DNA from 3 places in the Neobacillus sp. B4I6 genome. Region 2 is predicted to be linked to each of the others. Evidence: a T-box and tRNA genes for the amino acid it is inferred to sense, from the RefSeq annotation. Region 2 holds a T-box; the other regions hold tRNA genes.
What was found. The T-box of region 2 lies ahead of alaS (alanine--tRNA ligase). A T-box ahead of a tRNA ligase gene usually reads a tRNA of that ligase, here a tRNA-Ala.
Positions count from the first base shown of each region.

Region 1: it has a tRNA-Ala gene. The T-box ahead of alaS (alanine--tRNA ligase) is inferred to sense a tRNA for this amino acid. The anticodon was not compared.
Region 3: it has a tRNA-Ala gene. The T-box ahead of alaS (alanine--tRNA ligase) is inferred to sense a tRNA for this amino acid. The anticodon was not compared.

Region 1 is NZ_JBNPWB010000002.1:1,912,657-1,915,943, forward strand. Features, by position in the region: partial or broken gene QF028_RS11535 (IS110 family transposase) at 348-1,622, opposite strand; tRNA gene QF028_RS11540 (tRNA-Ala) at 1,935-2,006, opposite strand; gene QF028_RS11545 (hypothetical protein) at 2,022-2,156, opposite strand; gene QF028_RS11550 (recombinase family protein) at 2,156-2,734, opposite strand; gene QF028_RS11555 (hypothetical protein) at 2,792-2,944, opposite strand; gene QF028_RS11560 (hypothetical protein) at 3,230-3,287, shown strand, end outside.
Region 2 is NZ_JBNPWB010000002.1:475,162-478,448, forward strand. Features, by position in the region: gene QF028_RS04135 (AI-2E family transporter) at 1-1,048, shown strand, start outside; T-box leader at 1,114-1,343, shown strand; gene alaS (alanine--tRNA ligase) at 1,397-3,287, shown strand, end outside.
Region 3 is NZ_JBNPWB010000002.1:143,040-146,326, reverse strand. Features, by position in the region: gene QF028_RS02450 (MgtC/SapB family protein) at 439-1,134, shown strand; tRNA gene QF028_RS02445 (tRNA-Ala) at 1,216-1,288, shown strand; gene QF028_RS02440 (DUF485 domain-containing protein) at 1,632-1,958, shown strand; gene QF028_RS02435 (solute symporter family protein) at 1,958-3,287, shown strand, end outside.

The DNA of each region.
Region 1 (3,287 bases), 1.4 Mb from region 2:
ATTGAATTTACGGGTCATTGAAATGAGATCAGATCATTTTGGCTTCGTGAAGGCATAGTTAAATAAAGGAGTTAGCTAATACTCCATATTTTACCATATAATGTACATCTCCACGCCGCCCCTGGAGGCTTTCCCTCCCATGTCTCAACGGGTCAATTGCCCTCTCATTCCTTCGTCATGCCTATCCAAGGGGTGGAGGCCAGTTATGATAACCTGATGGGTCGCAGTGCCCTTTTGTTGAACAAACCTGGTACTCCGTACATATTTGAAATCCTACGAATAAGACAACATTCAAAATTAAGGTTAACTATTTTAATTGATACATATTATAAACTAATGATTTATTTCTAGGCTGCTAAAGGGATTAATTCTTTTATTTTATTTGGACAGTAAGACTCGTTTCGTCGTGCTATTCCTACAAAAATCCTTGCTAATTTACCTATCAGTTTCATTATTGATTTCATTTTCTTTAGCTTCTTAACCTTCACATTATGGGAATGCATTGCTTTAAATTCAGGATTATTCATCACAAGGCTCATGGTTACTAAGTATAGGAAACGTCGTAGTCTTGACCTTCCACGCTTCGAAATAACAATCTGACCTTTCCACTTTCCAGAACTTGCTTCAGCTAGATGTAATCCTGCATGACGTAATAGAGAGTTTCCGTGAGAGAATCCACTTAGATCACCTGACTCACCTAGTATCCCAGCTAATGAAATTTCACTTATTCCTTTAATCATAAGTAGTTTTTTTGCAAATGGTATTTTATTGAGAACTTCTTTAACTTGTTGTTCAACTCTTTCGAGTTGTTTTATAGCGAGGTCATATTCTTCTAATAATTGTTCTAGGTGGAATTTATAAGCATCAAGAGCTTGTCCAGTTCCAATAGAAGTTTTTGCTAGGTTGATCAATAATTGAGCTTTTTTAGGTCCTGGTTATCTTTTCATTAATGACTTCCATCCCCTCTGGACATCTAGTGACTCCATTGAAGATATTTCATCTGGAGTTGGAAACAAACGAAGGGTTGCGATGGCTCCTTTGCACGAAACATCGTTAAACACTTGTCGCAGCTCTGGAAAGACAATATCCACCCATCGATTTATTTGATTTAGAGACATTACAAGACGTTTTACAATCACATCACGGTTAGACATAAGAACTCTAAGTTTCTCAAATGATTCTGAGGATGGGCGAATAAAAGAATAGTATCCGTTTTTGACCATATCTGCGATAACTAATGCATCTTTTTTATCACTCTTAGATTGAGTATTATCACGATTCTCTTTATTCCTTTTTACTAAGTGAGGATTGACAGTTACTACCTCAATTTTTTGGTTAAATAACCATTTTGAAAGGTTAATCCAGTAATGGCCTGTAGGCTCCATACCTACTATTGCTGCATCTAAGTTTTTTAATCTTTTTAAATCATGAATCCAGTTTAGTAGTTTAACAAACCCCTCTTCATTATTTTCAAATGTAATAGGGTCTCCCACTACAATTCCACGGAAGTTAACTGCTCTTGCAACGTGTAATTGTTGAGCGATATCCACACCAACAATAAGATGTGTATCGGAAATTCTTTCGATTAGTTGATTTTGTTTGTCTTGCATTTTAAAATTCATAGTAGGGCTTCCTCCTTAAGACTTTGAGTTAGATTGGTCTCTATACTCGTATCTTACTGAGGGGCTCTATTTTTTTCAAACCTGATATTTAACGATCTACAGGAATGCTAACCTGCCCAGTTAGTTTAAGTGAAAATATTCACAATCTATTCACCATTACCTTACAACATCGGTAAGAACATAAAAAGAAAAACTCTAATTAATACAGGAATTTAATCAAACTTTATTTTAAAGCTACAGCATTAAAACAATAAAAGCCTACTCATTAACGAGTGGGCTTATTTTCGTTATCTTTATCCAATTTTACATTTACGCGCCTTAGAGGATTCGAACCGCTGACCTCCTGCGTGCAAAGCAGGTGCTCTCCCAGCTGAGCTAAGGCCCCAAGGCCCCATAGTGTTAATATCCAGTTCGACTGGTCGGGAAGACAGGATTATGCTGTTTATGTTCATGCTCTGGTCCATTCTTGTCAGCTTGCAACTGTTCTTCCCAAATGCTTTCCCATTCTTTTAAACCATTCCAAATATGGTCCATTATAATACCGGCACCTTTTCTTCCTGTTCCTTCAAAGCACGATACAAGGCAGATCTAGAGACGGAAGTCATTCCCGTGATTTCTTTAACCGTGTATTTGTTCAATTTATAAAGCTCAATGGCGTGTTTAAGACCAGCGTGTTTCTTGTGGTATTTCTTCGGTCTTCCTTCATAAACACCTTTACTTTTAGCAATCTCGATTCCATTCCGCTGTTTCTCTTTTAAAATGGTCCTTTCCATTTCAGCAAAGCCAGCCATGATTGTTAAAAAGAACTTTCCTGTTGGCGTCCTGGTATCTATGTTCATATCAAGAATCACAAGATTAATATTCCTAGCTTCAAAATCCTCAACCAATTCTATTAGTTGTCTGGAGCTTCTTCCTAATCGGTCCATCCGGATTACTACAATCGTGTCTCCAGATTCCAACTTGTCTAATAGCTTGTCTAATTCTGGTCTTTGTTTGGATACACCAGAAATTTTTTCGTGTACAATTTCATCGACTCCGAATTTAGAAAGGGCTGCAAACTGAGTGTCCAAATTCTGATCCTTGGAACTGACCCTAGCATATCCGTAAATCATTTTCTTCCCCCCATGTTTCACTTACTCTACCTTGTTCATGCTGCCTTTCCTTATTTCCTATTTAGATTTATAGTTATCACCATAATAATCAATATTCAAATCTGTAATCATACTTTTAAGTTCATGGGCCACACTAGCCACCCATACAATAGCCCCTATGGTGAGCCCTACACACAATAATGTTATAACTCTTTTCTTCTTCTTCTTCATTGACGTTTCCTTCCTTTTATGTAATCTCTTATACTACAAAATTGTATCCTATCCGCTTAAGTTTTGGAACAACCTTTTTGGGACACGCTAAAATATTAATCTTGCGTCCTCTTAAATTATCAGACAATTCGTTTCACGGGGTAGACTTTTTGGAACAGTAGAAAAAATATTTTTACCTCCCCCTTGAAATCCACCATTTTTGATGGAAAAATAATACAGTGCATATTTTAGAAATTTTAGGGGGAAATCACTTGGCGAAAAAAGTTGAATTAGAAAAAGTGACAATTGAGTTTTTTTGATGCTGGATTTGACAAACAGGCTTGGGTATCAGGATGTTTGTTTG
Region 2 (3,287 bases):
CGGGTTTTTACTCCTTTTATTAATTGCCATCTATGTGTTTCTAAAAATCCGCTTTGTTTGGATGCCTGTCTTTAGGGCAGCAACAATTATTATCCTCCCTTTTGTGATTGGAGGATTTATCACCTATTTGCTGCATCCAATTGTCGAAAAATTACACCAAAAAGGCATGCATCGAGGACTCGCTATTTTTCTTATCTATATTTTATTTTTTGGTGGTCTGGGTATTTGCGTATATAAGGGAGTTCCTGCGATGATCGACCAAATAAAAGACCTCTCCGAGAGCGCGCCAGTTTTAGCAGAGCAATACAGAGGATGGATTGATAAGCTTCAATCGCACACAAGAGAATGGCCCGACGGCTTGCAAACTAGAATTAATGATGGAATTGATGCGTTTGAAAAAAAGCTCGATTCTCTTTTGTCAGTCATTGTAAATATTTTAATTAGTTTTTTTAATTCTGCTTTAATAATGATGATCATTCCGTTCATTGCCTTTTATATGCTAAAGGATTTTCAATTGATTAAACGATCTCTATGGTATATTACCCCTAAACAGTGGCGGAAGAAGGGGACACTATTCCTAAAAGACGTTGATGAATCGCTGGGCAGTTACATAAGAGGGCAACTTCTGGTATGTGTAATCATTGGCAGTGTCTCAGCCCTTTTGTTTTGGATATTTCAACTAAAATACTCTTTAATTTTAGGCTTGATTGTTGGAGTGACCAATGTCATTCCCTATTTTGGACCCATCATCGGAGCTGTACCAGCAGTCATCATCGCTGCCACATCGTCCGTAAAATTAGTTGTGATTACAATGGTGATTGTTTTTGGGCTTCAATTTCTAGAAGGAAACATCCTATCTCCATTGATTGTAGGTAAAAGTCTTCATATGCACCCCTTAATAATCATGATGGCGTTAACAGCTGGGGGAGAAGTCGGTGGAATACTTGGACTTATCTTGGCTGTTCCTGTTTTAGTGGTAATAAAAGTGGCTATTATTCACGCGAAAAATCATTTTATTCGCAGGAAAGCAAAAGAACCTTCCACATAAGCGGGTGATAGATTGACAAACTTTTTTCGGGTAGCTATAATTCGTGATATAGAATGATTATTTGTATGAAAATGTTGAAGGATTGAGTATGTTGTAGAGACCATCTGTAACGCATTTGCGTAGAAGAGAGGAGCTTCCCTGGCTGAAAGAAGCTCTAGATGAAGGACGACAGAAAGCTAATCTGGAGTGCAGCTAACCACTGCCGTATTCCTGCGTTAAGGGATTATTGAGAGATGGATACGTGTTTTGTATCCGTAATCAGGGTGGTACCGCGAGACAAGCTCTCGTCCCTGTTTTTGGGATGAGGGCTTTTTTGTATGCTTTTTTATAAAAAAGGAGGGTCTACTAATGAAAAATTTAACAGGTTCACAAATTCGTTCGATGTTTTTAGAGTTTTTTAGTAAAGAAAAAGGTCACACCATTGAACCGAGTGCATCACTTGTGCCGCATGATGATCCATCACTATTATGGATTAATAGTGGGGTCGCAACTTTAAAGAAGTATTTTGATGGACGTGTCGTTCCTGAAAATCCTAGAATTACAAATGCGCAGAAATCTATCAGAACCAATGACATTGAAAATGTCGGAAAAACAGCTCGCCACCATACATTCTTTGAAATGCTTGGTAACTTTTCAATCGGTGAATATTTTAAAGTAGAAGCTATTGAATGGGCATGGGAGTTCTTAACGTCTGAGAAATGGATTGGCTGGGATCCAGAACTTCTCTCAGTTACGATCCATCCTGAAGATCACGAGGCCTATGAAATTTGGCATAACACCATTGGTCTGCCAGAGGAGCGGATTATTCGTCTTGAAGGGAACTTCTGGGATATTGGTGAAGGTCCAAGCGGTCCGAATACAGAAATTTTCTATGACCGCGGTCCAGAGTATGGAAATGATCCTACGGATCCTGAACTCTACCCAGGTGGAGAAAATGACCGTTATCTAGAAGTCTGGAACCTAGTATTTTCTCAATTTAACCATAACCCGGATGGTACTTATACACCGCTGCCAAAGAAAAATATTGATACGGGGATGGGCTTAGAACGAATGGCTTCTGTTGTTCAAAACGTCCCTACCAATTTTGATACAGATTTATTTATCCCTATTATTCGGGCAACAGAAGAGATTTCCGGCGAAAAATACGGACAGAACAAAGAGACCGATGTTGCGTTCAAAGTAATTGCAGATCATATTCGTACGGTTGCCTTTGCGGTCGGCGATGGGGCATTGCCTTCAAATGAAGGTCGTGGCTATGTACTGCGCCGCTTGCTTCGGAGGGCTGTCCGGTATGCTAAACAAATTAATATTAATCGTCCGTTTATGTTCGAACTTGTTCCTGTCGTAGGTGAAATCATGGATGATTTCTATCCGGAAGTGAAAGACAAGACCGATTTTATTCAAAAAGTTATCAAAAGTGAGGAAGAACGCTTCCATGAAACACTTCATGAAGGCTTAGCGATTTTAGCAACTGTGATTAAGAAGGAAAAAGAGAAAGGCAGTGAAACCATCACTGGTGCTGATATTTTCCGACTTTATGACACATATGGGTTCCCGGTTGAATTAACAGAGGAATATGCTGAAGAAGAGGGCATGAAGGTTGATCATGAAGGCTTTGAAGTAGAAATGGAGCAACAGCGTGAGCGTGCCCGGGCAGCAAGACAAGATGTCGACTCGATGCAGGTCCAAGGCGGTGTCCTTAGAGATGTTAAGGTTGAAAGTAAGTTTGTCGGCTATGAAGAACTTAAAACGAATTCTACTGTGGCAGCAATCATTAAAAATGGTGAACTTGTCGACAAAGCATCTAGTGGCGAGGAAGTACAATTAATTCTAGATGTGACACCGTTTTATGCAGAGAGCGGCGGGCAAATTGCTGACCGCGGTTTGATAACAGGTGTAGATTCTAGCATAACGGTTAAGGATGTTCAAAAAGCACCAAATGGTCAAAATCTTCACCAAGTAGTAGTTAAATCAGGAACCTTAACAACGAACGACAAGGTGACTGCTGAGGTTGATGCTGAAAACCGCGTGAAAATTATTAAAAACCATACAGCAACCCATTTGTTACACCAAGCCTTAAAAGACGTTCTAGGCGAACATGTGAACCAAGCTGGTTCCCTTGTAGAACCAGATCGTCTCCGCTTTGACTTTTCGCATTTTGGTCAAATTAAACCAGAAGAACTTGAAAAAGTCGAGAAAATCGTCAATGAAAAAATCTGGAGAAACATCGAGCTTGACA
Region 3 (3,287 bases), 330 kb from region 2:
AATTTATCATATCCAACATCTTAATGTCAACAACTTTTTAAAAATCTTTTTTTCGTTAGTTGACTCTCTCGATGAGGACGAGATTTAATATAACATGATAAATTAATGTTTGCAATATAATTTTAAAAGTTTTTTTGAAAAGCTCATTCTTATTACTAAAGTAAGGACCATATAAAAAACAGGGAAATGTAAACCTCATTGATATAGCCTTTTTTGATCCTTCTTATCATATAATAAATAGACGGTTATTGATTAATAGTAAATAATTTCCATAGTACATAAAAATATAAGTTCCCACTTGTACTTCCATTAGATACTCGTTTATGTGTAGAATCAACATAGGAAAACCTTTAATTTTTTCCAATGCTCTATATTTTCTACCACCACAACAAACAAAACTTCAGTCAACAGACTGTGTAATTGGACGTGAACCTAAAGATGAGTAGTATCGATATCCATATATTAATTAAGTTAGGTGTTTCTGCTGTTTTTGGCCTTATTATCGGCCTAGAACGAGAATTAAAAAGGAAACCAGTTGGACTTAAGACAAGTCTGGTTATCTCGGTTGTGAGTTGTTTGCTGACAATTGTATCGATTGAATCGGCGTATATGTTTCCCAATTCGGATAATGTTAAAATTACAATGGACCCTCTTCGCTTAGCAGCACAGATTGTTTCAGGAATTGGTTTCTTAGGTGCGGGTGTTATCCTAAGACGGGGCAATGATAGTATTTCAGGATTAACTACTGCTGCGATGATATGGGGAGCCGCAGGAATTGGCATAGCTGTCGGAGCTGGTTTTTTCATAGAGGCATTTGTTGGTGTTGCGCTACTTATGATTAGTGTGGAATTTGTTCCATTTTTAATGAAGATCATTGGTCCCAAACAATTACGGGAAAAAGAAGTCATGTTGCACTTGTTTATTAGAGACCAAAATCAAATTGATAAAGCGATTTCTTTCTTATTAGAAAAAAATTATATTGTTCGTAGACTTAAGATTAAAGATTTAGACAACGGGGACCATCTTGTTCAAATCTTAGTTGCAGTGGATTACCGTGAAAAGACAACCGATGTGTATTCCTCTGTATCGAATTTAGAAGGTGTTCAGAAAGTTGAAATCGAAAGTATTGGCTAGAAAAAAATTTTATGTTAAATCAAAATTTTCTCTTGCAAGATAATAGCAATACAGATATAATTTTTCTTGTACCAATAAACTGGGGGATTAGCTCAGCTGGGAGAGCGCTTGCATGGCATGCAAGAGGTCAGGGGTTCGAGCCCCCTATTCTCCATATTTCGAAAACCTTTGCGCTGCAAGGGTTTTTTTTATTTCTCTGATTTACAAAATAACATCCAACCCTCTCAATTATTTCTCCTAATAAATTTTTAATGGGTATTTTTACCTTTTTTTGAAATTTCCTATTGCAAATTCCCTTCTCAATATAATAAAATCGAAAATGTAATTTTAAAATTTAGAAAAATCTGTATTTAAAGGAGCGAATTTTAAAAAATTAATTTCTTCCAGTATAATTACCGCCACGATCTATTTTTCCTCAACAAATGACCAATCAGCATTGTCTTTTATTTGACCTCAGATTTGAACAAAGGGCTTTTATATGAGAGGGGGAACTACCATTGGAGGCAAAAAAAACTAAGGTTAATTCTGAAAGCGATTACACTGCAATTGTTCAATCATCATCATTTCAAAAATTACTCTCCGAAAAGAAAAAATTCATCGTGCCAATCACCATATTCTTTTTTTGTTTTTATTTTGCATTGCCTGTATTAACTTCCTATTCGACAGTGTTAAATCATAAGTTTATCGGAAGTATAACATGGGCATGGGTCTTTGCTTTCTTACAATTCGTCATGACATGGGTTTTATGTATGCTTTACTCGAAAAAAGCAGCAAGATTTGATGAATTAGCTAATAAAGTCATCCAAGAAGGAGGGACTAACTAATGAATACAGCTGCATTTACTATGTTTCTATGTATCGTTTTTGTTACGTTAGTGATTACATACTTCGCTTCAAAACGGACGAAAAATGCAAGTGAGTTCTACACGGCTGGCGGAGGTCTTACTGGCTGGCAAAATGGACTTGCCATCGCTGGGGATTATATGTCCGCTGCATCCTTCCTTGGAATTGCAGGGGCAGTCGCCTTAACGGGATTTGATGGCTTCTTTTATAGCATTGGTTTCCTAGTTGCCTATCTTGTTGTACTTTATTTGGTAGCTGAACCTCTAAGAAACCTCGGAAAATATACCTTTGCAGATATGATTGCTGCAAGATTTGATGCAAAAAAAGTGCGTGGTTTTGCCGCCATGAACACGGTAACCATTTCGATTTTTTACATGATTGCTCAGCTAGTTGGTGCAGGTGCACTTATCAAATTATTATTAGGCTTAGAATATACCACATCCGTTTTAATTGTTGGCGTACTAATGACTGTATATGTTATTTTTGGAGGAATGCATGCAACAAGCTGGGTCCAAATCATTAAAGCCGTCCTATTAATGGGCGGTACCTTAGTCATCTCCATAATTGTCTTTGCCAAATTTAACTGGAGTATTACCGATATGTTTGCACAAATGAAAACTGCAACACCGTTAAAGGAGACCTTCTTAAATCCTGGCGTAAAATACAAAATTGGCCTAGATACGATTTCGTTAAACATGGGACTAGTTCTAGGAACAGCTGGTCTGCCCCATATTCTTGTTCGTTTCTTTACAGTAAAGGATGCCAAAACTGCTCGTTCCTCAGTCGTTTATGCCACATGGATCATTGGGATTTTTTACGTTATGACCATTTTTCTTGGCTTCGGTGCGGCAGCTTTTGTAGGTAACAGTACAATTGTTGCAGCTAATCCAGCGGGAAATATGGCTGCTCCGCTTTTAGCCCAAGCTCTTGGTGGAAATATGTTATTTGCTTTTATTTCAGCAGTCGCTTTTGCAACTATTCTAGCTGTTGTTGCTGGCCTTGTTCTGACGGCTGCCTCAGCGTTTGCCCATGATTTCTATAACGTTATCCTTAAAAAGGGAAATGCAACAGAAAAGCAGCAAGTAGGTATGGCACGCTGGGCAGCAGTTGGAGTTTCTGTCATATCTATTATACTTGCGTTAGGTGCACAAACTCTTAATGTTGCCTTCCTAGTTTCACTTGCCTTTGCCGTCGCAGCGAGTGCAAATTTACCTGTTATTCTGTATACAATTTACTGGAAACGCTTTAATACAACCGGTGCCGTTTGGGCTATGGTGGGTGGGCTTATTTCAGCAATCGGCTTGGTGCTAG